Regions from separate parts of the Cytobacillus sp. FSL K6-0129 genome, predicted to be linked through region 1. Evidence: predicted binding sites of a transcription regulator. Region 1 holds the regulator's gene; each other region holds the start of a gene.
What was found. Region 1 encodes CtsR, which represses protease genes until heat stress. Its sites were predicted from a motif close to ATGGTCAATAAAGGTCAAACA; they were not measured.
Positions count from the first base shown of each region.

Region 2: clpP (ATP-dependent Clp endopeptidase proteolytic subunit ClpP) is a predicted target of CtsR. The motif match lies at 7,432-7,452, and genes of this name have one in related genera.
Region 3: clpB (ATP-dependent chaperone ClpB) is a predicted target of CtsR. The motif match lies at 5,675-5,695, and genes of this name have one in related genera.

Region 1 covers NZ_JBBOXM010000001.1:3,118,141-3,128,446, reverse strand. Annotated here, with positions in the region: gene MHI57_RS15560 (PIN/TRAM domain-containing protein) at 1-312, opposite strand, end outside; gene disA (DNA integrity scanning diadenylate cyclase DisA) at 530-1,603, opposite strand; gene radA (DNA repair protein RadA) at 1,608-2,987, opposite strand; gene clpC (ATP-dependent protease ATP-binding subunit ClpC) at 3,147-5,591, opposite strand; gene MHI57_RS15540 (protein arginine kinase) at 5,598-6,677, opposite strand; gene MHI57_RS15535 (UvrB/UvrC motif-containing protein) at 6,680-7,228, opposite strand; gene MHI57_RS15530 (CtsR family transcriptional regulator) at 7,256-7,717, opposite strand; rRNA gene rrf (5S ribosomal RNA) at 7,967-8,083, opposite strand; rRNA gene MHI57_RS15520 (23S ribosomal RNA) at 8,314-10,306, opposite strand, start outside.
Region 2 covers NZ_JBBOXM010000001.1:2,340,307-2,350,612, reverse strand. Annotated here, with positions in the region: gene trxB (thioredoxin-disulfide reductase) at 91-1,044, shown strand; gene MHI57_RS11785 (hypothetical protein) at 1,252-2,121, shown strand; gene MHI57_RS11780 (hypothetical protein) at 2,118-2,492, shown strand; gene MHI57_RS11775 (NUDIX hydrolase) at 2,745-3,203, shown strand; gene rapZ (RNase adapter RapZ) at 3,229-4,119, shown strand; gene MHI57_RS11765 (gluconeogenesis factor YvcK family protein) at 4,116-5,084, shown strand; gene whiA (DNA-binding protein WhiA) at 5,112-6,059, shown strand; gene MHI57_RS11755 (HPr family phosphocarrier protein) at 6,080-6,343, shown strand; gene clpP (ATP-dependent Clp endopeptidase proteolytic subunit ClpP) at 6,742-7,341, opposite strand; tRNA gene MHI57_RS11745 (tRNA-Arg) at 7,630-7,701, shown strand; gene MHI57_RS11740 (hypothetical protein) at 8,143-8,604, opposite strand; gene MHI57_RS11735 (manganese catalase family protein) at 8,713-9,570, opposite strand; gene MHI57_RS11730 (YueH family protein) at 10,214-10,306, opposite strand, start outside.
Region 3 covers NZ_JBBOXM010000001.1:4,728,540-4,738,845, reverse strand. Annotated here, with positions in the region: gene MHI57_RS23885 (BMP family ABC transporter substrate-binding protein) at 1-804, opposite strand, end outside; gene MHI57_RS23880 (hypothetical protein) at 925-1,686, opposite strand; gene MHI57_RS23875 (hydrolase) at 1,833-2,567, opposite strand; gene MHI57_RS23870 (YjzD family protein) at 2,790-2,981, shown strand; gene clpB (ATP-dependent chaperone ClpB) at 3,068-5,662, opposite strand; gene MHI57_RS23860 (YjzC family protein) at 5,772-5,951, opposite strand; gene argF (ornithine carbamoyltransferase) at 6,242-7,195, opposite strand; gene MHI57_RS23850 (carbamoyl phosphate synthase large subunit) at 7,192-10,284, opposite strand; gene MHI57_RS23845 (carbamoyl phosphate synthase small subunit) at 10,277-10,306, opposite strand, start outside.

The DNA of each region.
Region 1 (10,306 bases):
TGTCGACAATCCATAACCAAGTAAAAACGCGACAACAAGACCAAACACCAGTCCAACACTACCAAATATAATATCGGTAATTGGCACCTTTACAATCGATTCTTCTGTCCATTTAATGAAATTGACAACATGGTCAACCGCCCAAAATGTTAAAAGATAGAAAATAATAGCTCCTAAAATGGCGGAAACATAAGGATTATTTAATAATGGAATGTCATCTAAACTGACTAAAATTAGTAATTCTGGTATCACAAAGATCCCTAATGTGATCCCAAATATAAGGAAACAGACTTGTACAATTCTCTTTAACATTCCCTCACCTCCTTTTATTCATTATTAACAAATTCCAAAAATAAAAAACGCACAATATTGGAAAATTTTATATTATAAACAAAAAATTATTGCAGTAAACTAAATAAAAGGATAGATCAAACGGTTATGAATACTCTTAGACTAGCACCGTAAGTAAGGGAATGTCAAATGATAAACTACCTATTCTATCATAAGGTGAATAGTAGTTCAATGGTATTTATAAATGTCGGTCAGAAAAAAATTGGTCTTGTATAAGCTTGAGGCCTTCGTCAATCTTCCTAGCCCGTACCTCTCCTATACCTTCTACCTCATCTAATTCTTCAATAGAAGCTGCCGCTATATACCTCAGTTCCTCAAAGCGATCAACGAGGTTATCAATAATAATAGGTGGTAATCGCGGCACCTTATGCAGCACCCGAATCCCTCTAGGATGAATGACTTCTTCGGTATGAATATAGCCATGAAAGCCTAGTAATTTCATGATAACTGAGTCTTCTAAAGTCTCACCTTTTGATAACTCTTGAAGCTTTTGAAGCGCTTCCTTTGCCCTAATATCACGATCATTAGCATAATCCATAATAACGAATTCTGATTCTCTTTCCATTTCAATCAATAACTCATTCATTTGTAAACGAATGAGACGTCCTTCTGTCCCTAACTCGCTTAAATAAGTTAGTAACTCATTTTTAATTCTTAACAGCATTTCTATATTATGCATAACATTTAACACATCATTATAGGTCACCTGTTCTTCAAATTCGAGAATACCTAAATTCGATATACTTTGCTCAAGAACAACTTTATATTTCTCTAATGTTGTGACTGCCACATTAGCCTTTGTTAATATAACTCCAATATCCTTTAGTGAATAACGAGAAGCCCCTTTATATAAAGTAATGACATTACGGCGTTGTGAAACAGCAATAACAAGCGCACCTGTTTGTTTCGCCACCCGTTCTGCTGTCCGATGTCGCATCCCTGTCTCAGAGGAAGGAATACTCGAATCTGGTGCGAGTTGGGCGTTGGCAATAAGGATTTTATTTCCTTCTTGATTGAGAATAATAGCCCCATCCATCTTCGCTAGCTCATATAAATAGTTTGGCGAAAAAGGGCAATTAATTTGGAAGCCCCCATCCACTAAACTGGCAATCTGCTCCTTAGAACAAAGAACAATTAACCCACCCGTGTTTGCTCTTAATACATTATCTATACCTGCACGTAGGGGTGTCCCTGGTGCTAAAAATTTCAATAATTCGCTGATTGTAATTTCACTTTGTTTCTTTGAATCCATATGCTTACCCTCCTAATGCAGCTTCAAGTGCTTCACTAACCGAGTGAACGCCAATCAATTGAACATTTTTAGGACCTGTCCAGCCGCTCAAATTATTCGCTGGTAAAATAATACGCTCAAATCCTAGTTTCGCAGCCTCCTGGACTCGCTGTTCAATTCTTGAAACTCTTCTTATTTCTCCAGTGAGGCCCACCTCACCGATAATGCAATCTGTTGCTCTTGTTGGCTTGTCCCGAAAGCTTGATGCGATACTAACTGCAACTGCCAAATCAATTGCTGGCTCATCTAGTTTTACCCCTCCAGCAACCTTCAAATACGCATCTTGATTTTGTAACAACATACCGACCCGTTTCTCTAATACCGCCATTAATAGCGGCACACGGTTATGATCAATCCCTGTTGCCATCCTTCTTGGGTTACCAAAACTCGTAGGGGATATTAATGCTTGTATTTCTACAAGAACGGGCCGAGTTCCTTCCATTGAAGCCACAACAGTTGAACCCGCTGCTCCTTGTGATCGTTCTTCTAAAAAAATCTCTGATGGGTTTGCCACTTCTTCTAAACCTAATTCTTTCATTTCAAATATACCCATTTCATTCGTAGAACCAAATCGGTTTTTGACTGCTCTTAAAATTCGATACGTGTGATGCCTTTCCCCTTCAAAATAAAGCACCGTATCCACCATATGTTCCAGCAACCTAGGACCGGCGATCGATCCTTCTTTCGTTACATGTCCAACAATAAAGATCGCAATCCCTTTCGTTTTCCCGATTCTCATAAGCTCAGCCGTACACTCTCTTACCTGTGAAACACTACCAGGGGCCGAGGTCACTTCCGGGTGATAAATAGTTTGAATGGAGTCAATAATAACAAACTCCGGCTTCACCTCATCAATCGTTTGACTAATCTCTTCTAAGCTTGTCTCTGCATAAACAAGTAGATGTTCTGATGAAATATTTAATCTGTCAGCTCGTAGCTTCGTTTGTCTTATCGACTCTTCTCCAGAAATATAAAGTACAGAATGCTGTTTATTAGATAATTGTGAAGAAACTTGCAACAGTAGTGTTGATTTTCCAATCCCAGGATCTCCACCTATTAAAACGAGAGATCCTCTAACAACCCCACCACCAAGGACTCGATTTAACTCTTTCATTTCCGTATAAATACGTGGCTCATTGACTGTTTCAATTTTTGGAATCGGAGTCGCTTTTGCTCTAATCGTTGTCTCTTGTGTATGTGCAAAAGCCCCTCTTCTCGAGTTAGCAGGTTTCTCTATCTCTTCCGTCATTTTATTCCATACACCGCATCCGGGACATTTCCCCATCCACTTTGCCGATTCATAACCACATTCTTGACATATGAATTTTGATTTTCTTTTCGCCAATCTTCATTCTCCTTCTCTTTCGTACAACACATTTATATTTCTTACTATATCAATGGAATCGTTTGTATTCAAAGGTTAACATATAATTGGAAGAAAATTTGTTGTTATCAAAAAAGGTACACACTATTGATTAGCGTGTACCTTCTCTCTAACATTTCATTATTTTTGGGCAGTGCCAGTTGGTTCGGCTGTTTTTACGACAAATTCGCCTTCCTCAACATCGATTACTACTTCTTGACCAGTAAGCACTTTTCCTCTTAATAATTCCTCAGATAAGCGATCTTCAATATGCTTTTGGATCGCTCTTCTAAGCGGTCTTGCACCATACTCTGGATCGTAGCCTTCTTCTGAGATTTTTACCTTAGCAGATTCAGATAGGGATAATGTAATATCCTGTTCTTTTAAACGGTTCGTTAAGGCATCGGACATGAGTGTAACAATCTCTTGCAGATGCTTTCTTTCTAATGCATGGAAGACAATAATCTCATCGATACGGTTTAAGAATTCAGGTCTGAAGGCCTTTTTCAATTCCTCCATAACCTTACCTTTCATATCTTTGTAATCATGCTCATCATCTTGAATATTGAAGCCTACATATTTATTACGCTTAAGTGCTTCGGCACCAACATTTGACGTCATGATAAGCACCGTGTTTCGGAAATCGACTGTACGTCCTTTAGAATCTGTTAACCGTCCATCTTCCAAGACTTGCAGAAGAATGTTAAATACATCCGGATGGGCTTTCTCAATTTCATCTAATAAAACAACTGAATACGGTTTTCTACGTACTTTCTCAGTTAATTGGCCTCCTTCTTCAAATCCAACATAACCTGGAGGTGAACCAACTAATCTAGATGTGGAGTGTTTCTCCATATACTCAGACATATCGATGCGAATCATCGCTTCCTCATCACCGAACATCGCTTCAGCTAAGGCACGAGCAAGTTCTGTCTTACCCACACCTGTTGGCCCTAGGAAAACGAAAGAACCAATTGGTCTCTTCGGATCTTTAAGACCGGCTCTTGCCCGTCTAACTGCTTTAGAGATCGCCTTTACTGCTTCCTCTTGGCCAATTACGCGCGAATGTAAGATTTCTTCTAAATTCAATAGTTTGTCGGTCTCAGTTTGTGCCAATTTAGTAACTGGAATTCCTGTCCAGTTAGAAACGACATTGGCAATATCCTCTACCGTCACTTCACTATTTTCTTTCCCTTGCTTTTCTTTCCATGTTTTCTTAGTTTCTTCTAACTTTTCTCTTAATCTTTGTTCATTGTCTCTTAAAGATGCTGCTTTCTCAAACTCTTGACTTTGAACAGCTGCATCCTTTTCTTTTCTTACATCTTCTAATTTAACTTCTAACTCCTTGAGATTCGGAGGCGTTGTATAAGAACGTAGGCGAACTTTTGAGCCTGCTTCATCAATTAAATCAATCGCTTTATCTGGTAAGAAACGATCAGAGATATAACGATCTGATAATTTAACTGCCGCATCGATGGCTTGATCCGTAATTGTCACACGGTGATGGGCTTCATAACGGTCACGTAGTCCTTTTAAAATTTGTACGGACTCATCTGCAGTCGGCTCATCAACCGTAATTGGTTGGAACCTACGCTCAAGCGCTGCATCCTTCTCAATATATTTGCGATACTCATCTAGCGTCGTCGCTCCAATACACTGTAGCTCTCCACGCGCAAGTGATGGCTTTAGAATATTTGATGCATCAATCGCACCTTCTGCTCCACCAGCACCAATTAATGTATGCAATTCATCGATGAACAAAATAATGTTGCCCGCCTGACGAATTTCGTCCATCACTTTCTTCAAGCGATCCTCAAATTCACCACGGTATTTAGTACCTGCAACTACCGTACCCATATCTAAAGTCATTACACGTTTATCACGTAGCGTCTCCGGCACTTCATTATTTATGATCTGTTGAGCTAGGCCTTCTGCTATCGCAGTCTTACCCACACCAGGTTCTCCAATTAATACGGGGTTATTTTTTGTTCTTCTGCTTAATACTTCAATTACACGTTGAATCTCTTTACTACGTCCAATAACTGGATCTAAGCTTCCTTCACGTGCAATGGCAGTTAAATCTCTCGCTAAACCATCTAGTGTTGGTGTATTTGCATTGGCTGAAGAGCTGCCTTGATGCCCGTTAGACTCGCTACTACCAAGTAATTGTAGTACTTGCTGTCTTGCCTTATTTAAACTTACGCCAAGGTTATTAAGTACTCTTGCAGCTACACCCTCACCTTCTCTAATTAAACCAAGTAAAATGTGCTCAGTTCCCACATAGGAATGGCCCAATTTTCTTGCTTCATCCATTGATAATTCAATTACTTTTTTTGCTCTTGGTGTATAATGCGGTGTTTGGGAGGCCTCTTGCCCTCTACCTATTAGATTTTCAACTTCCGTTTGAATTTTTTCTGAACCTAGACCTAAGGCATAAAGTGCTTTAGCGGCAATTCCTTCACCTTCACTTACTAACCCTAGAAGTATATGCTCAGTCCCAATATTGTTATGTCCTAAGCGAATGGCTTCTTCCTGTGCTAATGCTAATACTTTTTGTGCTCTCTCAGTAAAACGTCCAAACATCATCTATCATCATCCTCCCAACTCTTGATCTTCCATTTTTAATCTTTCTCGAATAAGAGAAGCTCTACGAATATCCCGTTCAAACGGTCGTAATTGGCCTCCAGCATATTGCTGTAAAAATCCTGGTTGCGTTAAAACCATTAATTCATTTAATATATTTTTTGATATGCCTTGTATATAGTCCATGTCTATTCCAAGGCGAACATCCGATAAACATCTAGCCGCTTCTTTTGATTCAATGATTCGGCTATTAGATAAAATACCATAGGATCTGAAGACTCTATCTTCTAATTGTATGTTAGAGGTTTTCGCTAATGCTTCTCTTGCTGACCTTTCCTGCGAAATTAATTGCTCCACAACACTTTTTAAATCCTCAGCAATATCTTCTTCTGATTTCCCTAATGTGATTTGGTTAGAAACTTGAAAGATATTACCTAATGCTTCGCTACCTTCTCCATAAATTCCTCTAACAACTAATCCAAGTTGGTTAATTGCTGGAATGATTCTATTCATTTGATGAGTTAATACTAATCCTGGTAAATGCATCATGACAGATGCTCTGAGACCTGTACCGACATTCGTTGGGCAACTAGTTAAATACCCTACCTGTTCATCATATGCATAATCAATCTCAGTTTCTAACCAATCATCAATTTGGTTTGCAACTTCTAATGCTTCTGATAATTGGAAGCCTGGAAATAAACACTGTATACGTATATGATCTTCTTCATTCAACATAATGCTAACCTCTTCATTTTCAGTAAGTAGGCAGGCACCATGACTAGCGTTTTCTGCTAAATGAGGACTAATCAAATGTTTTTCCATCAGCACCCTTTTTTGCAATGGTTGTAAATCATCCATTTGCAATAACGAAAAGTCACCATAAGTATCAAAAGTCGATTTTTCCATTCTTGCTTTAATGATCTCTATCACACGTTTAGCTTCATCATGGGAAAAGATTGTTGGAAAATTAACCTGTTTAATATTGCGAGCTAAACGAATTCTAGAACTAAGTACGATATCAGAATCAGGACCTTCTGCACTCATCCAAGAGCTGACAGCCTGATTGATAAACCTTTCTAAAGACAAGTTCATTCCCCTCCCTCTAGATGGTTTTTCATTTCTTTTTCCAATTGACGTATTGCATCTCTTGTCTCTGCTGCTTTCTCAAATTCCTCTTTAGTTATAAGTTCTTTCAAGTTTATTTTTAAATCCTCAATTTGCTTTTTCAAATGGATATCTCCACCCATTCTTGTAGGGATTTTTCCATTATGATTCCAATTACCACTATGAAGCCTTTTAATAATTGGCTTTAACTGTGCTCGGAAAGATTCATAACAGTGGGCACATCCGAATTTCCCGACTTTAACAAATTGAGGAAAGGTCATCGAGCATTGCTCACACTGTACTACCTGCGCTTGTTTATTTAACTGAGCTTGGTTATTTGCATAACTTGTATCTATATTAAATAATCCGCTCAATAGATTATTAATAGAAAATCCAGATCCATTATTTAACATAAACATATCCCCATGTTCTTGGGCACATTTTTCACATAAATGGAACTCAGCCTTTTCGCCATTCATAATTTTTGTAAAATGTAGAGTCGCAGGTCTCTGATTACATTCTTGGCATATCATCTGTTTCACCCCTCCATACTTTACAGCCTACTTATATTTCAATGTATTTAGCATCGCAACAAGCATCCTTGCTCTTAACTCATCCCTATAGGGTAACTCTAAGTAAAGAACTGAACGGTCAATGACACTTAACATAATCTTCGCTTCTCGAGTAGTAATAATCTCTTCTTCAACTAATCTGTTTATAATATTTTCAGCACTATTTTGTGAAATACGATCACGTACAATCCTAATCAATTGATTAATTAAATCAACATAATCATAAGCTTGCACTTTGGTGATTCTTATATAACCACCACCGCCACGTTTACTTTCGACAGCATAGCCTTTTTCAACTGTAAACCGAGTATTTATGACGTAATTTATTTGAGATGGGACACATTGAAATTTATCAGCGATCTCGCTCCGCTTAATTTCAACAATTTCCCTTTCGCTAAGTTCCAAGACTTCTTTAAGATATTTTTCAATAATATCTGATATATTTTTCACCCGGCCTCCCCCTATCTGACTTTGACTATATTTGACATAAATTATACATGATTTGTGTGAAATGTTGCAACGAAGTAGTATTATTAATTTTCCCCTTTTTTTCTAAATCTCAAACGTATGAAATATAGGTTGATTCATTAAATTTATATTATGTTTAGATTGTGTAGATGTTATTTGTCCATTTAAATAAACGAATTCATTATAGCACGACAAAAAAGAGCACATACAAATGATGTGCTCTTTTATCTTGCCCGGCAACGTCCTACTCTCACAAGGGGACAGCCCCTAACTACCATCGGCGCTGAGAAGCTTAACTTCCGTGTTCGGTATGGGAACGGGTGTGACCTTCTCGCTATCGCCACCGGACTATGAAATTGTAAGGGAATCGTTCCCTCAAAACTAGGTAATGTTGAAGAAGATATTTATTGAGTAATCGCCTATGCGTTGCTGACGCGACTACTTACGTAGTGCTGTCTAGCTGCGGCGCCTAGGTGCTCGAGGTCATAAGCCAAATTTGTCATGAGGTTAAAGAACAACCTCCTGTCAAATTCGTCTTATGCTTGTCGCACCTGGGCAAGGCGCCTCCGCATTTCGAATTGGTTAAGTCCTCGATCGATTAGTATTAGTCAGCTGCATGTGTCGCCACACTTCCACCTCTAACCTATCAACCTGATCATCTTTCAGGGATCTTACTAGCTTGCGCTATGGGAAATCTCATCTCGAGGGGGGCTTCATGCTTAGATGCTTTCAGCACTTATCCCTTCCGCACATAGCTACCCAGCGATGCCTTTGGCAAGACAACTGGTACACCAGCGGTGCGTCCATCCCGGTCCTCTCGTACTAAGGACAGCTCCTCTCAAATTTCCTGCGCCCACGACGGATAGGGACCGAACTGTCTCACGACGTTCTGAACCCAGCTCGCGTACCGCTTTAATGGGCGAACAGCCCAACCCTTGGGACCGACTACAGCCCCAGGATGCGATGAGCCGACATCGAGGTGCCAAACCTCCCCGTCGATGTGGACTCTTGGGGGAGATAAGCCTGTTATCCCCGGGGTAGCTTTTATCCGTTGAGCGATGGCCCTTCCATGCGGAACCACCGGATCACTAAGCCCGACTTTCGTCCCTGCTCGACTTGTAGGTCTCGCAGTCAAGCTCCCTTGTGCCTTTACACTCTACGAATGATTTCCAACCATTCTGAGGGAACCTTTGGGCGCCTCCGTTACTCTTTAGGAGGCGACCGCCCCAGTCAAACTGCCCACCTGACACTGTCTCCCATCCCGATAAGGGATGTGGGTTAGAATTTCAATACAGCCAGGGTAGTATCCCACCGACGCCTCCACCGAAGCTAGCGCTCCGGCTTCTAAGGCTCCTACCTATCCTGTACAAGCTGTACCAAAATTCAATATCAGGCTACAGTAAAGCTCCACGGGGTCTTTCCGTCCTGTCGCGGGTAACCTGCATCTTCACAGGTACTATAATTTCACCGAGTCTCTCGTTGAGACAGTGCCCAGATCGTTACGCCTTTCGTGCGGGTCGGAACTTACCCGACAAGGAATTTCGCTACCTTAGGACCGTTATAGTTACGGCCGCCGTTTACTGGGGCTTCGATTCAAAGCTTCGCGTGAGCTAACCTCTCCTCTTAACCTTCCAGCACCGGGCAGGCGTCAGCCCCTATACTTCGCCTTGCGGCTTCGCAGAGACCTGTGTTTTTGCTAAACAGTCGCCTGGGCCTATTCACTGCGGCTCATCAAGGCTTTAACACCCTAATGAGCACCCCTTCTCCCGAAGTTACGGGGTCATTTTGCCGAGTTCCTTAACGAGAGTTCTCTCGCTCACCTTAGGATTCTCTCCTCGCCTACCTGTGTCGGTTTGCGGTACGGGCACCTTATTCCTCGCTAGAGGCTTTTCTTGGCAGTGTGGAATCAAGAACTTCGGTACTAAATTTCCCTCGCTATCACAGCTCAAGGTATATGACCATGGGATTTGCCTCATGGTCCCTCTAACTGCTTAGACGCACATCCAATAGTGCGCTTACCCTATCCTCCTGCGTCCCCCCATCACTCAAACAGAATACGGTGGTACAGGAATATCAACCTGTTGTCCATCGCCTACGCTTTTCAGCCTCGGCTTAGGTCCCGACTAACCCTGAGCGGACGAGCCTTCCTCAGGAAACCTTAGGCATTCGGTGGATGGGATTCTCACCCATCTTTCGCTACTCATACCGGCATTCTCACTTCTAAGCGCTCCACCAGTCCTTACGGTCTAGCTTCAACGCCCTTAGAACGCTCTCCTACCACTGAACATCAACGATGTTCAATCCACAGCTTCGGTGATACGTTTAGCCCCGGTACATTTTCGGCGCGGAGTCACTCGACCAGTGAGCTATTACGCACTCTTTAAATGGTGGCTGCTTCTAAGCCAACATCCTGGTTGTCTAAGCAACTCCACATCCTTTTCCACTTAACGTATACTTTGGGACCTTAGCTGGTGGTCTGGGCTGTTTCCCTCTTGACTACGGATCTTATCACTCGCAGTCTGACTCCCATGGATAAATCTTTGGCATTCGGAGTTTGTCTGAATTCGGTAA
Region 2 (10,306 bases), 780 kb from region 1:
AAAACTTGGACGTTTTCCTATAAATTTTATAGGATAAAACCAAGAAGGTCATAATAGAACAGAAGGCTTCAAGACAAAGGAGTGGGAATGATGGCTGAAGAAAAAATTTACGATGTCATTATTGCAGGAGCAGGTCCAGCAGGAATGACCGCGGCAGTATATACATCTCGTGCAAATTTATCAACATTAATGCTTGAACGCGGGGTACCAGGCGGACAAATGGCGAATACAGAAGAAGTGGAAAACTATCCAGGGTTTGATCATATTCTTGGACCTGAACTTTCTACAAAAATGTTCGATCATGCGAAAAAATTTGGTGCAGAATATGCATATGGAGATATTAAAGAAATCATCGATGGCAAGGAATATAAAACAATCATTGCTGGATCTAAAGAATACAAAGCACGTGCGGTTATTATTACAACAGGTGCAGAATATAAAAAACTAGGTATTCCTGGTGAAAAAGAGCTAGGCGGCCGCGGTGTTTCTTATTGTGCGGTTTGTGATGGTGCGTTCTTTAAAGAAAGAGAACTAGTAGTTATTGGTGGAGGCGACTCTGCCGTTGAAGAAGGTGTTTACTTAACACGATTTGCAAGTAAAGTAACCATCATTCACCGTCGTGATAAATTACGTGCACAACAAATCTTACAACAACGTGCCTTTGATAATGATAAAATTGATTTCATTTGGAACCATACAGTGAAAGAAGTCAACGATAAGGACGGAAAAGTAGGCAGTGTCACGATTGTATCTACAGAAACAGGTGAAGAAAAAGAATTCAAAGCGGATGGCGTGTTCGTTTACATTGGAATGAATCCACTATCGAAACCATTTGCAAGCCTTGGTATTACGAATGAAGAAGGCTATATCGTAACCAATGACCAAATGGAAACGAATGTCCCTGGTATCTTCGCTGCTGGAGATATTCGTGAAAAAACATTGCGTCAAATCGTTACCGCAACAGGCGATGGTAGCATTGCCGCTCAAGCTGCTCAGCATTATATTGAAGAGCTTGAAGAAAGTCTAAAAACAGCTACAAATTAATGAACAAGGGCATCATAATCCAACTTTATTCATCATTTACAAAAAGTCATTTCGTTTTAACTCTACTGTAACCTGGGTGAAACAAATTTCGGTTATGATAATAATAGAAATTGACCCCCTTTTAAAGATATATTCCTTTTACAGCACAGGTAGCTCCTGTGCTCTTTTTTTTGGTTTTTGAGCAAATGAGGAAAAGGCTCATTCAGAATGAAAAAAAGAAGTGAGAGCGAAGCAAAGTGGGTTAGCGAGTCATTCAGAATGAAAATCACGAATGAGAGCGAAGCAAAAGAGAATTGCGCATCACTCAACATAAGAAAAAGAAGTGAGAGCGAAGCAAAGTGGGTTAGCGAGTCACTCAGAATGAAAATCACGAGTGAGAACGAAGCAAAAGAGAATTGCGCATCACTCAGAATGAAAATTACGAATGAGAGCGAAGCAAAAGTGAATTGCTCATCACTCAGAATGAAAATCACGAGTGAGAGCGAAGCAAAAGAGATTTGTGCGTCACTCAGAATGAAAATCACGAATGAGAGCGAAGCAAAAGAGATTTGCACATCACTCAGAATGAAAATTACGAATGAGAGCGAAGCAAAAGTGAATTGCTCATCACTCAGAATGAAAATCACGAATGAGAGCGAAGCAAAAGAGATTTGCACATCACTCAGAATGAAAATTACGAATGAGAGCGAAGCAAAAGTGAATTGCTCATCACTCAGAATGAAAATCACGAGTGAGAGCGAAGCAAAAGAGATTTGTGCGTCACTCAGAATGAAAATCACGAATGAGAGCGAAGCAAAAGAGATTTGCACATCACTCAGAATGAGAAAAAGAAGTGAGAGCGAAGCAAAGTGGGTTAGCGAGTCATTCAGAATGAAAATCACGAATGAGAGCGAAGCAAAAGTGAATTGCGAGTCACTCAGAATGAAAATCACGAGTGAGAGCGAAGCAAAAGAGATTTGCGCATCACTCAACATAAGAAAAAGAAGTGAGAGCGAAGCAAAGTGGGTTAGCGAGTCACTCAGAATGAAAATCACGAATGAGAGCGAAGCAAAAGAAATTGCGCGTCACTCAGAATGAGAAAAAGAAGTGAGAGGGGAGCAAAGTGGGTTAGCGCTTCATTCAGAATGGAAATCACGAATGAGAGCGGAGTAAAAGAGAATTGCGCATCACTCAGAATGAAAATCACGAATGAGAGCGAAGCAAAAGAGATTTGCACATCACTCAGAATGAGAAAAAGAAGTGAGAGCGAAGCAAAAGAGATTTGCACGGCACTCAGAATAAGAAATAGAAGTGAGAGCAAAGCAAAAGAGGTTTGCGCGTCACTCAGAATGAGAAAAAGAAGTGAGAGCGAAGCAAAAGAGGTTTGCGCATCACTCAGAATGAGAAAAAGAAGTGAGAGCGAAGCAAAGTGGGTTAGCGAATCACTCAGAAGAAAAAGCCCAAAGTAGAGCGAAGCAAAATTCTTTTTTTCACAAGACGGATGTAGCACACCGGTTGGATATTATAATAATGGATATACACTTACTATAAAGAAGTCTAGGCAATTTGCTTAGGGAGAAGTATCATGTTCAACCTGTATCGTTGTAGCGCTATGACAAAAATAGTATAATATAATGATAAATACTATGCTTTCATTCATTAGAGTATTTAGGTTAATCTGTTCTCTAATAATGAGTGGCACGAAGTAAGAGGTGAATAGGATGCAGCGGGTCACAAACTGCGTATTATTAAAAGATGATCAAGTATTGTTGCTACAAAAGCCACGCCGTGGATGGTGGGTTGCACCGGGCGGAAAGATGGAGCCAGGTGAATCGGTGCGTGACTCTTGTATCAGAGAATATAGAGAAGAAACGGGGATTTACTTAAGGAATCCAAACATAAAAGGGATTTTTACTTTCATTATGAAGGATGGAGATCAAGTACTTTCTGAATGGATGATGTTTACCTTTTTTGCTACAGATGCGGACGGATTAAATGTAGATGAGTCAGAAGAAGGAAAATTGCGATGGGTCGAAGTGGACAAAGTGAAGGATTTACCAATGGCTGCAGGAGATCATCATATTCTTGAATATATGATTAATGGCAATCGCATGATTTACGGTACATTTACTTATACACCTGACTTTGAATTAATTAGTTACCGCTTAGATCCAAGCTAAAAATGAATACAGGGGGAAGCGAGAAATGAGTTCGGTAGCAGCAAAAGAAACACAAATGGTCATTATTACAGGGATGTCTGGCGCAGGTAAAACAGTGGCGATTCAAAGCTTCGAAGATTTAGGCTTTTTTTGTGTAGATAATTTACCACCGACCTTATTACCGAAATTTCTTGAACTGATGAAGGATTCAGGGAATAAGATGAATAAGGTTGCGCTTGTGATGGATTTACGTGGCCGTGAGTTTTTTGAGCATCTTTTCAAGGCGTTAGATGATTTAGCAGATACGTCATGGGTCACACCAGAAATTCTTTTTCTTGATGCGGATGATGCAACCCTTGTAAGTAGATATAAAGAAACGCGTCGCTCTCATCCATTAGCGCCATCAGGTTTGCCAATGGAAGGCATCAAGTTGGAAAGAGAATTATTAGATGATCTAAAGGGTCGAGCGCAGATTATCTATAAGACATCTAATATGAAGCCGCGTGAATTAAGAGAAAAGATACTCCACGAGTTTTCTGTTAATAAACAATCCATTTTCACTGTAAATGTGATGTCATTTGGTTTTAAACATGGATTACCAATTGATGCCGATCTTGTATTTGATGTTCGCTTCTTGCCAAATCCGCATTATATTGAGCATATGCGTCCGAAAACAGGCTTGGATGAAGAAGTGTCTAACTATGTTTTGAAATGGAACGAAACAAATAAATTTTTAGAAAAGGTCACGGATTTACTAGCATTTATGCTCCCGCATTATAAGCGTGAAGGAAAATCACAACTTGTTATCGCGATTGGATGTACGGGTGGACAGCATCGATCAGTAGCACTAACCGAGTATATCGCTAACCATTTTAAGGAAGACTACAACACTCGCATCACTCACCGTGACATTGAGAGGAGAAGGCAAACAACATGAATAGAAAGCCGAGGGTCGTCATCATTGGCGGTGGAACAGGGTTGCCAGTTTTATTAAGAGGATTAAAAAAATATCCCCTTGATTTAACAGCCATTGTCACAGTTGCTGATGATGGTGGTAGCTCTGGTAGGTTGAGAGAAGAATTAAATATCCCACCTCCAGGAGATATTCGAAATGTTTTGGCAGCGTTATCAGATGTGGAACCCCTTGTAGAAGAAATGTTCCAGCATCGTTTTAAAACGTCCAATGAATTATCGGGTCATTCTTTAGGTAATCTGATTCTAGCAGCGATGACTTCTATTACTGGTGACTTTGTTCATGCGATTCAAGAGATGAGTAAAGTATTAAATGTTAATGGGAGAGTCTTACCTGCAGCTGAAAAGAGTGTTGTATTACATGCAGAAATGGAAGATGGCAGTATTGTATCAGGAGAATCCAAAATCCCTTACTCTGGCAAGAAGATTAAGAAAGTATTTTTGACTCCTGAGAAGGTAAGTCCGCTTTCGGAAACGATTGAAGCTATTCGAGAGGCTGATCTCATTATCATTGGTCCTGGTAGCCTGTACACAAGCATACTTCCTAATCTACTTGTACCGTCTGTAGGTAAGGAAGTGTGCCGTTCTCATGCAAAAAAACTGTATATCTGTAATTTAATGACGCAGGCAGGGGAAACTTTGGACTATCGTGCGAGTGACCACGTACAGGCAATATTTGATCATATGGCTGAGCCATGTTTAGATTTGATTCTTGTCAATCATGAAGAAATTCCAGAAGATATTCAAGAGCGTTATGAAGAGGAACGAGCGAAGCCTGTCTATTATGACCGTGATCGATTAGTCGAACAAGGCTTGGAAGTGCTACAGGGTGAGATTGTTAGCCTTGAAAAAGGGGCAATTCGTCATAACACGAATGAAGTCGCTAAAAAGATTTATCAATTAATTGTAAATGATATAATGAAAAACTAGTATTTGTCTGGTTAGGGGGGAGAAGGTATGTCTTTTGCTTCGGAAACGAAAAAAGAATTAACGAACTTGGAGACAAAGGATTGTTGCGGAAAGGCAGAATTATCCGCTTTGATTCGTATGAACGGATCTCTCTCTTTTTCAAATAAAATGTTAATTGTAGATATTCAAACGGAGAATGCAGCGATTGCCAGAAGAATCTATACGCTGATCAAAAGGAATTATGATGTGCAAGTTGAGCTGCTTGTTCGAAAGAAAATGAGACTTAAGAAAAATAACGTGTATATTGTTAGACTAATGGAGCAAGCACAAAAGATTCTTGATGATCTGCATATTATTAGTGCTGGCTTTCAATTTATCCATGATATCTCAATGGATTTAATTAAAAAGAAATGCTGCAAACGTGCTTATCTAAGAGGGGCTTTTTTAGCAGGGGGATCTGTCAATAACCCTGAAACCTCTTCCTATCATTTAGAAATTGCTTCAATGTATAAGGAGCATAATGACGCCTTGTCGAAATTAATGAATACTTTTGGGTTGAATAGTAAAACATTGGAAAGAAAGAAAGGTTTTATTACCTACTTAAAAGAGGCGGAAAAAATTACAGAATTCCTTAATATTATTGGGGCTCATAGCGCGCTTTTACGATTTGAAGATATCCGCATTGTTAGAGATATGCGAAATTCAGTTAATCGCTTGGTCAATTGTGAAACAGCCAATTTAAATAAAACAATTGGTGCTGCCTTAAGACAAGTTGAAAACATAAGATATATTGAGAGTACCGTTGGACTAAAGGTGTTACCAGAGAAATTACGCGAAATTGCTGAATTGCGTGTTACGTATCAAGATGTGACTTTAAAGGAACTTGGAGAAATGGTCTCTGGTGGCACGATAAGCAAATCGGGTATCAATCATCGCCTAAGAAAAATTGATGAAATTGCAGAAAAAATTAAAACAGGGCAATGGAAGGAATCTTAAAGTTTTTTGGAGGTTAGGACATGGTAGAAAGACAAGTGGAAGTCAAAATTAAATCAGGCTTACAGGCGCGCCCTGCTGCAAAGTTAGTGCAGGAAGCCAATCGCTTCACAGCAGATCTCTTTATCGAAAAAGGCGGAAAAAAAGTAAATGCCAAAAGTATCATGGGATTAATGAGCCTATCTCTAAGTGCTGGTTCCACCGTAACCCTCCTCGCTGAAGGCAGCGATGAAACCGAAGCCTTAAATAAACTGACTGCACTCCTACAAGAGGACATTGTTTCATAATCTGTATAATACACGAATAACCTGCGCACCCCCATTGCTAGATGCTTCTACCAATGGGGGTGCGTTTCATTGTCCTCAACCAACTTGCATCGATATGATAGGGGCAAGTGGTTTGGTTGAGATGGAAAAACACAAAGAAGCCGGAGCAAAGAGGAATTGTGCAGCTAACTAGATAGAAAATCACAAAAGAAGACCGAACAGATCAATTTTTCCTCATATCGGTTACGATTGCCACTCAAAACTAATGCGAAATTGCCACTCTACAAATCACCCTATTTCTACTTTTTTTATCTCACCGTTTTTCGTTCACCTCCCAGTCGATCTAACAACTATTAATTCATAGCAAACAAAAAGCCATCAGCAAATGAAATGCTGATGGCTTTTGTTATTTGTGATGCTTATTTTTTCTCTTCTGGTGTATTGTTTGTAATGATTTTGTCGATAAGACCATATTCTAGTGCTCTTTCTGCAGTCATGAAGTTATCACGATCTGTGTCTTTAGAAATAACATCTAAAGGTTGACCAGTGCGTTCAGCTAGAATTTGGTTCAATTTTTCACGTAAGAATAGGATGCGTTTAGCAGCAATCTCGATTTCAGTTGCTTGCCCTTGAGCGCCACCTAGTGGTTGGTGAATCATGACTTCACTGTTTGGAAGCGCAAAACGTTTCCCTTTTTCACCAGCTGCTAGTAAGAATGCACCCATGGATGCAGCCATACCAGTACAGATTGTTGAAACATTTGGTTTGATGTATTGCATCGTATCATAGATAGCCATACCAGCAGTGATACTTCCACCTGGGCTATTAATATAAAGCGTGATGTCCTTTTCAGGATTATCTGCTTCTAAGAATAATAGCTGAGCCACGATTGAGTTTGCCACATTATCGTCAATCGCACTGCCTAACATGATAATGCGATCTTTTAATAGGCGAGAGTAAATGTCATAAGCGCGTTCCCCTCGGTTTGTTTGTTCGATTACTGTAGGGATTAAGTTCATTTCCAATTCCTCCTTTAAAGGTCAAAAAAGTTTTGGAAAGGTATTTTATACCTCGCCATTGGTAAATGTATGTAGTTTCATCATACATGGTTGGTCAATTAAGGTCAAACGAATCGCTTGATTATTTCAAGAGAATTATTCGACATTTTTTTCTAAGTTGATTTCCTCGTATCCATGATACCCACAAATTTTTGCTTTTAAACAACGAATGCTTGCATATAAAGGGTTTTTCCCATATAATTAATATTCGTAACACCAAGAAAAACGTGTTCCTACATAATAAAAAATGCCCTCGTGGTGCAACGGATAGCACGTAAGATTCCGGTTCTTAAAATGGGGGTTCGATTCCCTCCGAGGGCGCTACATGCTTAAAATATAAGAAATGATGGGAGATTTTTAATTTTAGTTCGACTTTTGTCCGACGAAGTTAAAAATCTCCTATTTTATTTACCCTAATCGGAAGTTCATAAATCGATTATCCCTTAATTATTCTTAATATTCCTACATATAGATTATCGCTAATGCTTAAAAGAAGGTTAGTTTTAATATTTGAGGTGAAAAAAAGATAATTGAAGGAAAGGAAAGTTTAAGAGTCATTACAATATGTTTTCTAGAAGTCACCAATCTCAGGAGCAATTCTCAAAGTTAAAGAATGAAGTTATACATAAGCTAACTACCAGAAAAAAGATGGTCAAAAGGGAAAGAGCCCCATGGCATGTTTATCTAAATAAAATACAATCATGTAATAACTAATTATTTAAGCTACGATGAAAAAGTGTGCAATAGCCTTATACTAAATCCTTAATTTTCCATTGGTTCTACCTCAATGTATTTTTGGAAGCCATAATTCAAAAGAGCAAGGAAATAGTAAAGGACAAGTATTCCAGTTCGTGTGAATTTTTTGAGTTTAAAGTGCCCAATCTTTTCGAAAAGAGGAGTTAAGAGATAGGCAAAAATAACATCCATAATTAAATTAATAGTAGCATATAAGGGGAATTTGCCATAAGTAAAGTGAAACACCCATAAATTTATCGTGAAGAATGGTCCTAAAATAAATGCTAATGCATCAAATAACATAAATTTATAACCACCTTTTACTTTCCACCAATTAAATATTGGACTTAACATTTCGACAATGAGTAAAAGAAGTGAGCAAAATAATGTCACTGGTAAAAATCTTTTAAACGAATTTTTAGGTAGAAAAATAATAACGATTGCCCATAATACAATTGCATTAAATATTCTAAAAAAATTAGCAAGCATTCACTTCACCTCTATTTTCCTTTAGATTATGTGGGTGTTAACTAATTTATACAGGTTTAGTGTTTTGAACGAAATTATCGAAAACAAATAAATAGAGCCTAAAAGGCCCTAATTATCTAAATCATATAAACCTGGTGCATGTTCATTTGGCATATCCGGCATTGTTGGCACGGGAAACCCTTTAGGTGGTTCAGTCACTGAAAGGTCCCCACCATTTCTACTAGGTGTTGTTCCAGTGAATACTTCCCCAATAAGTGTATCATCTAAACGGAAATTAAATTGAGCGTTGTGAAAGCCCATATCAACATATTTCTTACATTCAGGATATTTATTCAAGTCGTAGTTAGGAACAGGGAAGACTTTTCCCCAATCAACTCCTAATGTTTCTAATGCCTTTGCAAAAGCATTTTGATGCGCATTATCTCTAACCATAAGAAAAGCTACTGTTTCTCTTAGAGTTTTATTACTGCTCATCTCATAAATTCTTGATTTTTGAAGTACACCAGTTGATTCTAAAGAAACATTATTGATTAAATTTGCTACTAAGTTACCGTGGTCATAAACCCAGGAACCATTCCAAGGGTTACCTCCTGCATCAACTGGTAAGGATGCTTTAGCACCTATAATGAAATGATGGGGATTTGCGCCATCTTGAATAACATCATCTAACGGAGCATTATCAAATGCTTGGTTACCTGGGCTAGAACCACCAGCACCATTTAAAAGTTGATTTATTGTCGATTGTACTAATTCTATATGACTAAGCTCTTCTATAAATACCCCTCTTAATAGGTCTCGATATTTTTTTGCTTTTCCTCTGAAGTTGGCACTTTGAAATGAATATTGCATCATTGTACGTATTTCTCCAAATTGTCCACCTAGCGCTTCTTGAAGCACCTTGGCTGCATGTGGATCTGGTTTATCAGGAACAATCATATTAATTAAATCTTCTTTGTAAAAATACATGAATGTATTCCTCCGTTTTTGAGTTGTAAATTCTAATAATAAATCTATTTTGTGTTAAAAAAATCGTTTTATCCATTTATCCATTTAAAAAGCGCATCTGGGGAGAAATCTTTCTTTGTGAAATTAAGGCTTTAGCCCGCATTTTTAAAAAAACTAACAATCAAAACACAAAATGTGAACAAAAAAGAAGAGTCATGCTTTGACTCTTCTTTAAATGAAATTCCGATGAAACTACTCTTTTTATGCGATTTTATCATGGAGAAAGGGTGAGTAAAGAAAAGGACAGTGAGCGTGAGGTATGCACTCTGTGAAGGGATCATTGGTTGGCAAACCAATGTAACCATTGTATTTTATGTTCAATCATCTTAATGCTGGGGTTAAATAATGATGTTTCATCAAAAAGGTTGAAAATTCATTTATAAATCTATAAGAACGCTAAAGAGAAACATTACAACAAAGATATTTATGTACATGGCTGCTATAACTATGCCATAATGAATTTTTTTAAAAAGGAATAATGAAGTTGGAGCTAGTAATCCCCCGAAAATGAGCATGCCGAATATTTCATTTGAATAGAAGAAAATAATCACCTACAGACAATTTTCTACTTAGTGTATTTAATTGATAAATTTTTATACGAAGGTTAACGAAATATGTTTAATTCAGTAAGCTTGGACAGTCTATAGGCTAGCTCGTATGAATTGCCTTCATAAAGGTGAAATGAGAGTGAATCATT
Region 3 (10,306 bases), 1.6 Mb from region 1:
ATGAAATTGTTCTGCTACTATTTCATACAAATGGTCAACATGTTGAATTGTACTTGTTAATACTGCTGATTTTCCTAAATGGGATTGGTCAGAAACATAACCAATGGCATATAAACCATGCTCTTTTACTTTTTCAATGACAGGGACATTATATCCATCACCTGCTGGATAAACGACATCTGCTTTTTCTATGACCAACTTGTCCATTAACCCCGCAGCCTTATGGGCATCATCCCAATTTTCAACATAATGTATTTTAACATTTGCTTCATCATTTTGAAAGTTCACACCATCAATAAAACCTTTTACTTCTGGCTGCCATTCAAATGCCGCAATAATACCAACAATATTAGTAGATGTCATCTCACCAGCCACCATACCTCCGAAAAAGCCCATTGCATATCCTTCAAAATTTAAACTTGTCGTATTTTCATTTTGTGCGTCCCCGTTAAAGCTTATAAACTGAATGTCTGGATATTGTGCTGATATTTGATTAAAGTACTCTGCATATTCATTTCCATGTCCAAAAATTAAATTGACCCCTTTTTTTGAAAATTCCTTTACCGCTCTTTCGACAACGAGTTGTGAGTTCATTCCTTCTTTATAATACACATCAATATCATAAGTAGACTGTATCTTGAGTAGGCCTTTATACCCTTTCGTACCCCACACTTGATCATTAATGGTATCCGGCACTAATAAGCCAGCCTTTTGCAGCTGACCCCCAGAAAATACCTGTCCACATGACGATAATAGAAGAAGGCATAGAACCAAACTCCCCCACTTAATTAAAGCTCTCTTCATTTCTATATCTTTCGCCCCTTTATGTTAGTTGATTTTTTCTTTCGAAAAGACCAACTAACATCATTCTAACCTTTTATCCTAGTGATTGAAAAGGTTTTTCCGATGAAAGTACTTTTATATTTATGGGAGAATATCCACATGTCTTTTCTGTTGACTAAGCGCTTTTTCCACCGATAGATGGTTATTAATATGAATTGTTTGAGGTTCGTCTCTTAAACTGTTATCTTCTTTTACAGTATGACTTCCAAGATTAATTTGTAAATAATCTACACATTGCTGCCAATGGTTTTCAATTCCACTGCTAATTATTTTTTCTCCACTCTTATTGTTTGATAAAAAATCATGCAATAAACAGGTGATGGCTTCGTCAATATAAACAGCATCAGCTCGCCATTCCTTTTCACTGACACTTTTATTGTGGTTATTATGCATTAGCTTTTGTTGAAAAAGCATTTCTTCCGGTTGAAACGGTCCATATACTGTTGGTAAGTAATAGATATGAGCATGAGAAAAGGTCTTTTGCACCCATTTTTTTGAATGACCTGTATACAACCATTGAATGGGCAAAGTAATCACACATTTTCGCTTTTCAAAAGAAATTTTATCTAAGATAGGAACTAAAAACCTCTCCATATTTATATCTTTAATATATAAACTGTAACCATCAATAAAAACAGTGGCCTCATCTTCGAGCAAAGTGTTTAAACTATCTATATCCACTTCAGTTAAGTTCGCATTTCTCCCAACGGATAATTGTTTTTCTAAAGCATCATCTGCCTTCAATGAATTGAGCAGTAAAACCTCTGTCCCTTCTTCTAACAGCCCTTTACACGTAGCAAAACCTACAAAACTATAACCATCAATTACAACTGCTTGCTTCATACCCCAGCCTCCAGTCGTCTGTTTTATTGTATACTATGCGGAATTATCTTTATATATCATCGAAATCTCTCACTCAAATATGACTTATAACAAACTAGCAAGTTTTACATAACAAAAAAATTGGCTGAGGGATTTTTTCCTCAGACTTATAATATCGTCTCATTTTCGTTGAGAAATCGAATAATATGGTAGCTTAAACTATGCCTTTTCTCTGGTAATAAATAATTGATTGAGACTTGTTGATTGTTTTCTGACCATTTCACTGATAAGTCTTTTAAATGATGAGATTGTTTATATGCACGACTACTTGAGAGGATATGAATGATTTTTACTGGGAGGTCTACTTGAAGGAATTGTTCTTCATTTATTGCGATGGATTCATCTATCTCTTTAATATTACTCACAAGTGCAGCCTCAACTTCTTTCTTTAATTTTTTATAGAAAAATTTATGTTCTTTTTCTTGTTCCAAATGTGTTTTTAATGAAAAGATGGGATTGATAAACGTAATCGACCGTATATTCTCATTCATTTCATTCATTAATGCACCAGCGACAAGTGCGCCCATACCTTCAGCAATAATATGGATTCTTTCATTAATAATTTCATGTCTAATCGTATGGGCATACAATCTTTTTGCCATTTCAATGGCTTTACGACTTCCCCAATTTCGCCCATATAGATTCGAATAAAAGATAGTATAACCATCTCTTCTTAATGCTGATATGAGAGATGATTTCCCTTCATTTTGTGTCCAGAAGCTTTGTTTCTCATCAACAAAATGGCGTTCATCCCCAATGATAAGAATACCGAAACCACTTGGCTTTTCTGGGTAATGAATCATATTCCATTCTGTATGCAGTTGAAAGTTTCGGCTATCCATTTTATTAACCCCTTTACTGTTGTTCATACTAATGTATGATTGTACAGGTAATTTGAATAGGATATTTGCCTAGCTTTTAATGAATTAGTTCAAACGCTTGATTCCAACTGTTATTCACATTTTAGACATAATCCTATGAAAAAAAATCAGTGAATCACGTTTATAATCCAACCATTGTATGATACTATTAAATAGACTGACATACGTATGAGGTGAGTAAAAATGCAATACATTTGGACGTTCATTTGGACATTCTTACTTATGAATATGGTTACTTATGTAGTAAGCAACATGAATGGTGTAAGTTATGATTTACAAACAGCAACCGTCCTTTCGGTTGCAGTAAGTATTCTTCTTTACATTCTTGCTGCTGTCATTCCTGCAGCACCAGAAGAGAAGGAAGGACTACATTAAGAATGGCAACAAAAGTCATCCAATATGGATGACTTTTGTTTTTTTACTTTCGTTAATATATCCAGTTTATGCTATTTTCTACTGGTTCATGATTGTTTTATGATGAGTTTTGTACTGTCACTAGTGATAGCTACATGTGATTTCGCTTGGATATTTCCCGCAATCATTTCTTTTGCTAATACTGTTTCAATTTCTCTTTGCATGTAACGCTTCAATGGTCTTGCACCGTATATGGGATCAAAAGCCGTTTCTGCAATAAAAGCCTTTGCCTTATCATCTATCGTTAAGTTAATTTGTTGATGAGTTAACCTTTGTTGTAGTTCATGGATTAGTTTTTCAACAATTCCTTTCATCTCTTCTTTACCTAAAGGATGAAATAAAATAACCTCATCTACTCTATTTAAAAACTCTGGCCGGAAATGCGATCGTAACATTTCTAATACTTTATTCCGAGTTTCTTCTATTATATTACCCTTCTCTTTCGCTTCATCGCGTTCAAGCAAAATATGAGATCCTATATTTGATGTCATTATGATGACGGTATTCTTAAAATCAACTGTTCTACCTTGAGAATCAGTAACCCTTCCGTCATCCAACATTTGTAAAAGAATATTGAACACTTCAGGATGTGCTTTCTCTATTTCGTCTAGTAATAGGACGGCATACGGATTCCTGCGAACCGCTTCTGTTAATTGTCCACCTTCTTCATACCCAACATACCCTGGTGGTGCACCAACTAGTCTTGATACCGCATGTTTTTCCATATACTCTGACATATCAATTCTAATGATATGTTCCTCACTATCAAATAAAGATTCCGCTAAAGCCTTTGCCAACTCTGTTTTTCCAACTCCTGTAGGACCTAAGAAAATAAAAGAACCAATCGGCCGTTTCGGGTCTTTTATACCTGCTCTTGCTCTTAAGACCGCATCTGAGACAAGTGTGACGGCATCATTTTGACCGATGACCCTTTTTTGTAGAATCGACTCTAATCGCAATAACTTCTCCCGTTCACTTTCAACTAATTTAGAGACAGGTATACCAGTCCATCTCGATACAATATCAGAAATTTCTTCTTCGGTTACCTCTTCACGTAATAAACGGTTATCATTTTCTTTATTATTCGCCTCTTCTTCTAATTGTTGTAACTCTTTTTCACATGCAGGGATTTTCCCATGTCTTAACTCTGCTGCCTTATTAAGGTCATACTTATTCTCAGCTTCCTCTAGCTCTCTTTTCAAAATTTCTAACTGCTCTCGTTTTGATTGTATCGATTGTATCGCAGCCTTTTCTGTTAACCATTTCGCTCTCATTTCTTTCGCTTGTTCCTTAAAGTTAGTAAGTTCTTCTCTTAGTTTCTCTAACCTACCTTGACTGATTTCATCAGACTCTTTTAGCAGAGCGGCCTCTTCAATTTCAAGCAGCATTACCTTTCTTGTTACTTCGTCAAGCTCCGTAGGCATAGAGTCAATCTCTGTCCGGATCATTGCACATGCCTCATCAATTAAATCAATCGCTTTATCTGGTAAAAAACGATCTGTAATATAACGATCAGATAAAGTAGCTGCTGCAACAATAGCCCTGTCATGAATATTAACCCCATGATGAATTTCAAATCTCTCTTTTAAACCTCTTAAAATAGAGATAGAGTCTTCTACATCAGGTTCTTTTACTAATACTTGTTGAAACCTTCTCTCTAATGCCGGATCTTTTTCAATATACTTTCTATGTTCATCCAATGTTGTTGCGCCAATACAATGTAGCTCACCTCGGGCAAGCATCGGCTTCAACATATTACCAGCGTCCATCGCACCTTCTGTTTTACCAGCTCCAACGATTGTATGTATCTCATCTATAAACAGAAGAATACGACCATCACTCTTTTTAATCTCTGCTAACACTGCTTTTAAGCGTTCCTCAAATTCACCTCTAAATTTAGCACCAGCAATTAACGCACTCATATCTAATGAGAAAATCGTCTTATCTTTCAGTCCCTCTGGTACATCTTTTCTAACAATTCTCTGTGCTAATCCCTCAACAATTGCTGTTTTACCAACACCTGGCTCCCCGATGAGGACAGGATTATTTTTCGTTTTCCTTGAAAGTATGCGAATTACATTACGTATTTCTTGATCTCTGCCAATGACAGGATCTAATTTCCCTGTTTTCACTTCTTCCACTAAATCTCTACCATATTTATGAAGTACTTCATAAGTACCTTCTGGGTTTTGTGATGTCACCTTTTGATTCCCCCTGATCTCTTCAATTGCTTGTTTGATATCCTTCTTTTTCATTAAAAAGAGGTCTGTAACATTCGTCTTTGCCACAATCACTGCCCATAAAACATGTTCAATGGATATATAATTGTCCCGCCATTGCAATCTTAATTCTTCTGCTTTTGACAAGGTTTTTCTTAAATCATTAGTAAGATAAAAAGAATTTAAATCCGCACCACTTCCACTAACCCTGGGTTTTCTTTCTAATAAATGTTGCAATGATTGTTTCACATTTTCAATTGTAAAATCACTTCGTCTTAAAATATTTGTAAAAAGATGATCCTCCTGCAAGAAGGAAAGGAATAGGTGCACCGTATCCACCTCTTGGTGACCTTTATTTGTCGCCATCCTTTTGGCAGTCATTAAACCTTCTTGCAAAGAGGTTGTCATTTGATTAATATCCAATCGCAAGTCACACTCCTGACCTTTTTTGACCTTTGTTTTATTATAAAATTATTTCCTACCATATGTAAAGCCATCCACATTTTGGGATGGCATCTGATCGGTTTCATTATTATGGTTTTCTTTGATAAGTCCATAATCGATTATAGTTTGAGTTTTCAGGAAATCGATCACCCGCACGAAGACTTACCACTTGTGGGTTATTCACATTACTGCCAGTTTCTCCAATTTCAATATATTTACCATTATTCGGCGCTTTCTGCCCTGCTCTAAATTGTCGATTTTGTCCCAAAATGAGCACCTCCTTCAAACTTACACTTTTATTATTTCCGCGAGAAGGAGGAATCATAAAGGAAATTGTAGGTATTGTGTTTTACTCAAATCAGATTGCAAGCCTAGCTTTGGCGCTTTTATTGTTGGGTGTACTTTTTAAATCACTCTTACTCCGCAGCTATCTTTGCCCATTTTTCCTCTCAATGGAAGAGCTATACCTTTTTGCTCACCTCAAACTGCCTAAATTCTCCTCTAATGATAAAAAGCACGAACCATTCTAGGAACAGAATAATTCATGCTTCAGGAAACTTATAGTAATTCAGTTAATAAGGCTTTTTGTGCGTGAAGGCGATTGCCTGCTTGTTGGAAAACAGCGGAGTGATCACCGTCAATAACAGACGCCGAGACTTCTTCCCCACGGTGTGCGGGCAAACAGTGAAGGAATAAATAATCTTCTTTTGCACAGGCTACTAGTGACTCGTTCACTTGATAATCATGAAAGACTTGTAAACGCATTTCATTTTCTTCTTCTTGACCCATACTCGTCCAGACGTCTGTATAGATGACATCAGCGCCATCAACCGCCTTTTTCACATCGTTTTCGACGAGAATTTTACTACCTGTCACTTCAGCAAATCCTTGTGCTAAAGCAACCACTTTTTCATCTGGTTCGTAGCCTTTCGGACATGCAATCGTCATATGCATGCCAACTTTTGCTGCTGCAATCATTAATGAGTGAGCTACATTATTGCCATCTCCTACATAAACACAACTGATACCTGCTAATTGTCCTTTTACTTCTTTAATCGTTAACAAGTCTGCTAGTGCTTGACAAGGATGATATTGGTCCGTTAACCCATTAATCACTGGAATAGTAGCATGTGTTGCAAGTTCTTCTATAATATCATGAGAAAATGTACGAATCATAATACCATCAACATAATTAGATAATACTTTTGCTGTATCTGCAATCGTTTCTCCTCTACCGATTTGCATATCATTACTATTTAAATATAGGGCATGACCGCCAAGTTGTAACATACCCGCTTCAAAGGAAACCCTTGTACGTGTAGATGACTTTTCAAAAATCATTCCCAATATTTTGCCCTTCAATGGCTCTTCGGCTTGATGATCCGTTTGCTTCATTTCATATGCCTTTTCGACAAGACCAATGATTTCTTCAGAAGAATAATCAGCTAATGTTAGCATATCCTGTCCTTGTATATCTAACTTTTTACCACATACAGTCGATGTTGTAATCATGATATCGTCACTTCCTTTACATTGTCTTTTTGCCAATCCTCAATTGCTACTGCTTGCCAATCCTTTTCTGTTAAAGCAAGTAAATAGGCCTCAAGCGACTCTAATTCACTAAAAGTGTGTAGTCTGTTTTTAACCGCCCATTCCCGCATACGTTGGTTTTCATCACCAGTGAACGGATTGTAAAGTGCAACAGTTGTTTCATCTAATTCGGCACCTTGAGCATCTAGCAATTTGGTATTTGACTCTTTTGCCAATGTCCTAATTCCATCTGTTAATTCACCACTATACAAAACGGACCGTTCTTTATCTCCATGTAATTGGAACACTTTCTTTAAAGCTTGTGGTAAAGTCGCTGCTAACGCAATTCCTTCCCCAGTTGACTTCATTTCTGGTCCTACTTTAGCATCAAGACCTTTTAGTGCATAGTTAGAGAAAACCGGATATTTGACAGTAACAAATGTTTGCTTCGTATCTTCTGGAAGTTGGTCTTTTTCGAAAAATTGCTTTCCTAATAATACTTTCGTTGCCTCTTGAACCAATGGAATAGCAGTCACTTTACTTACAATTGGCACCGTTCGACTTGCCCTCGGGTTTACTTCAAGTAAGTAAACTTTGTTATCATCAATAATATATTGGATGTTCATTAAACCTTTATATCCAAGCTTTTTAACCATCAATTGTCCATACTTAATCATAAGATTTTGTACTTCTTTCGATAAGCTTTGTGGCGGTAAGACTGACATACTATCACCAGAATGAACCCCGGTCCTTTCAATATGCTCCATAACTGCCGGGATGAGAACATGCTCTCCGTCTGCGGCTAAGTCAAGCTCCGCCTCTTTCGCCTGTAAAAATTGATCTACAAGTACAGGAAATGGAATATCCTTCTTTTTATAAACTTGAAACGCTTCATCATTATAAATGGTTTCCATTCCCATCCCACCGATTACATAAGATGGTCTAATCAATACAGGATAGCCGATTTGGTTTACATATTGTTCGAGTTCAACTTCATTTTCTGCCACGTATCCTTGAATATGTGGGATTTCAAGTTCATCTAATAATTGATAAAATAATTCTCTATCTTCAAGGGTATCAATAGTTTTCGAATCAGTACCGAGTAATTTTACCCCGTAATCCTCTAGCTGATTAGCTAAGTTAAGCGCTGTTTGTCCCCCTACTTGAACAATGACTTCATTCACTTGTTCCGCTTCAATTACATTCATCACGTCTTCAATGATTAATGGTTCAAAATAAAGACGATCTGCTGTCGTAAAATCTGTACTGACTGTTTCTGGATTATTATTAATCATAATCGTTTCAATACCTTCATCTTTTAAAGCAAAGACACTTTGTACAGAACAATAATCAAATTCAATTCCCTGGCCAATTCGTATCGGACCACTACCAATGATTAAAACTTTTCTTTTATCGCTCGGTATTTGTTCATTTTCTCCAAAATAGCTAGAGTAAAAATAATTGGAAGACGCAGCGAATTCGGCGGCACATGTATCAACCATTTTATAAGATGGGATTATCCCCATTTCTTTTCTTTTATGACGAACAGCTTTTTCATCGACCTGCCACACTGAAGCAAGGTAGGCATCACCAAAGCCCTTTTCTTTGATCAGTTGCATCATTTCTGGCTCAATATTTTCGAGTGAAGCTTGTGTAATCTCTTTTTCTAATGAGATTAAACGTTGGAAAGCTGACAGATAAAAATAATCAATTTTAGTGATGTTTTTTATCTTTTCAGCGCTTACCCCACGTCTCATTAACTCTAATATAATGAAGAATCTTTCATCTGTTTGGCCAGCTAACTCCTTCAGTAACGTCTCTTTTGTATCTTTTTTGATCCGAGGATAGTGAAGATCAAGTCCTTTTCCTTCAAGGGAATGAACCGCTTTGATCAGCGCTCTCTCCAAGTTTCTATCAATCCCCATTACTTCTCCTGTTGCTTTCATTTGCGTGCCTAATTTGCGATCAGCATCAGAGAACTTATCAAACGCCCATTTTGGAAATTTGACAATGCAATAGTCTAGTGCCGGTTCAAAACTAGCAAAAGTATCACCAGTAACTGGGTTAATAATTTCAGAAAGATGATAGCCTACAGCCAACTTTGCTGCCATTCTTGCAATCGGATATCCAGTTGCTTTAGAAGCAAGAGCAGAAGATCGACTAACACGAGGATTCACCTCAATCAGGTAGTAATTTTTACTTTCTGGGTCTAGAGCAAATTGAATATTGCATCCACCAATGATGCCTAACTCAGAAATAATTTTGACAGAAGCACTACGAAGCATTTGGTACTCTACATCGCTTAATGTCTGACTCGGGGCAACAACAATACTATCTCCTGTATGTACACCTACTGGATCAATGTTCTCCATATTACAAATGGTGATACAAGTATTGTTGCTGTCGCGCATCACTTCATATTCTACCTCTTTAAACCCAGCAATACTTCTCTCTACTAGCACTTGCGTAATCGTACTTTCTTTTAGGCCACTCTTAACGAAATGCTTTAATTCATTCATATCTGTTGCAATACCGCCACCTGTTCCACCTAGGGTATAAGCAGGTCGGATAATGATAGGAAAACCAATCTTTTCAGCAAACGCAACCGCTTCTTCCACATGATGAACGATTTCACTTTCTGGAACTGGTTCATTTAGGTCATTCATTAATTGGCGAAATGCTTCCCGGTCTTCACCTTTTTTTATTGCTTCGATACTGCTACCTAAAAGTTTCACCTCATATTTATCTAATACGCCTGCTTCACTTAGTTGAAAGGTTAAATTTAGACCTGTTTGACCACCTAAAGTTCCTAATAAGCCATCTGGTTTTTCTTTTTGAATGATTTTTTCAATACTATTTACTGTTAATGGTTCAAAGTAAATCTTATCTGCAAATGCGTGATCTGACATAATTGTTGCAGGGTTATTATTTACTAATATTACCTTATAGCCTTCTTCTTTAAGCGCCGCGCATGCTTGCGTGCCTGCGTAGTCAAATTCTGCTGCTTGCCCAATCACGATTGGTCCCGATCCGATGACCAGGATAGATTGGATACTGTTGTCTTTAGGCATATGCGATAACGCTCCCTTTCTT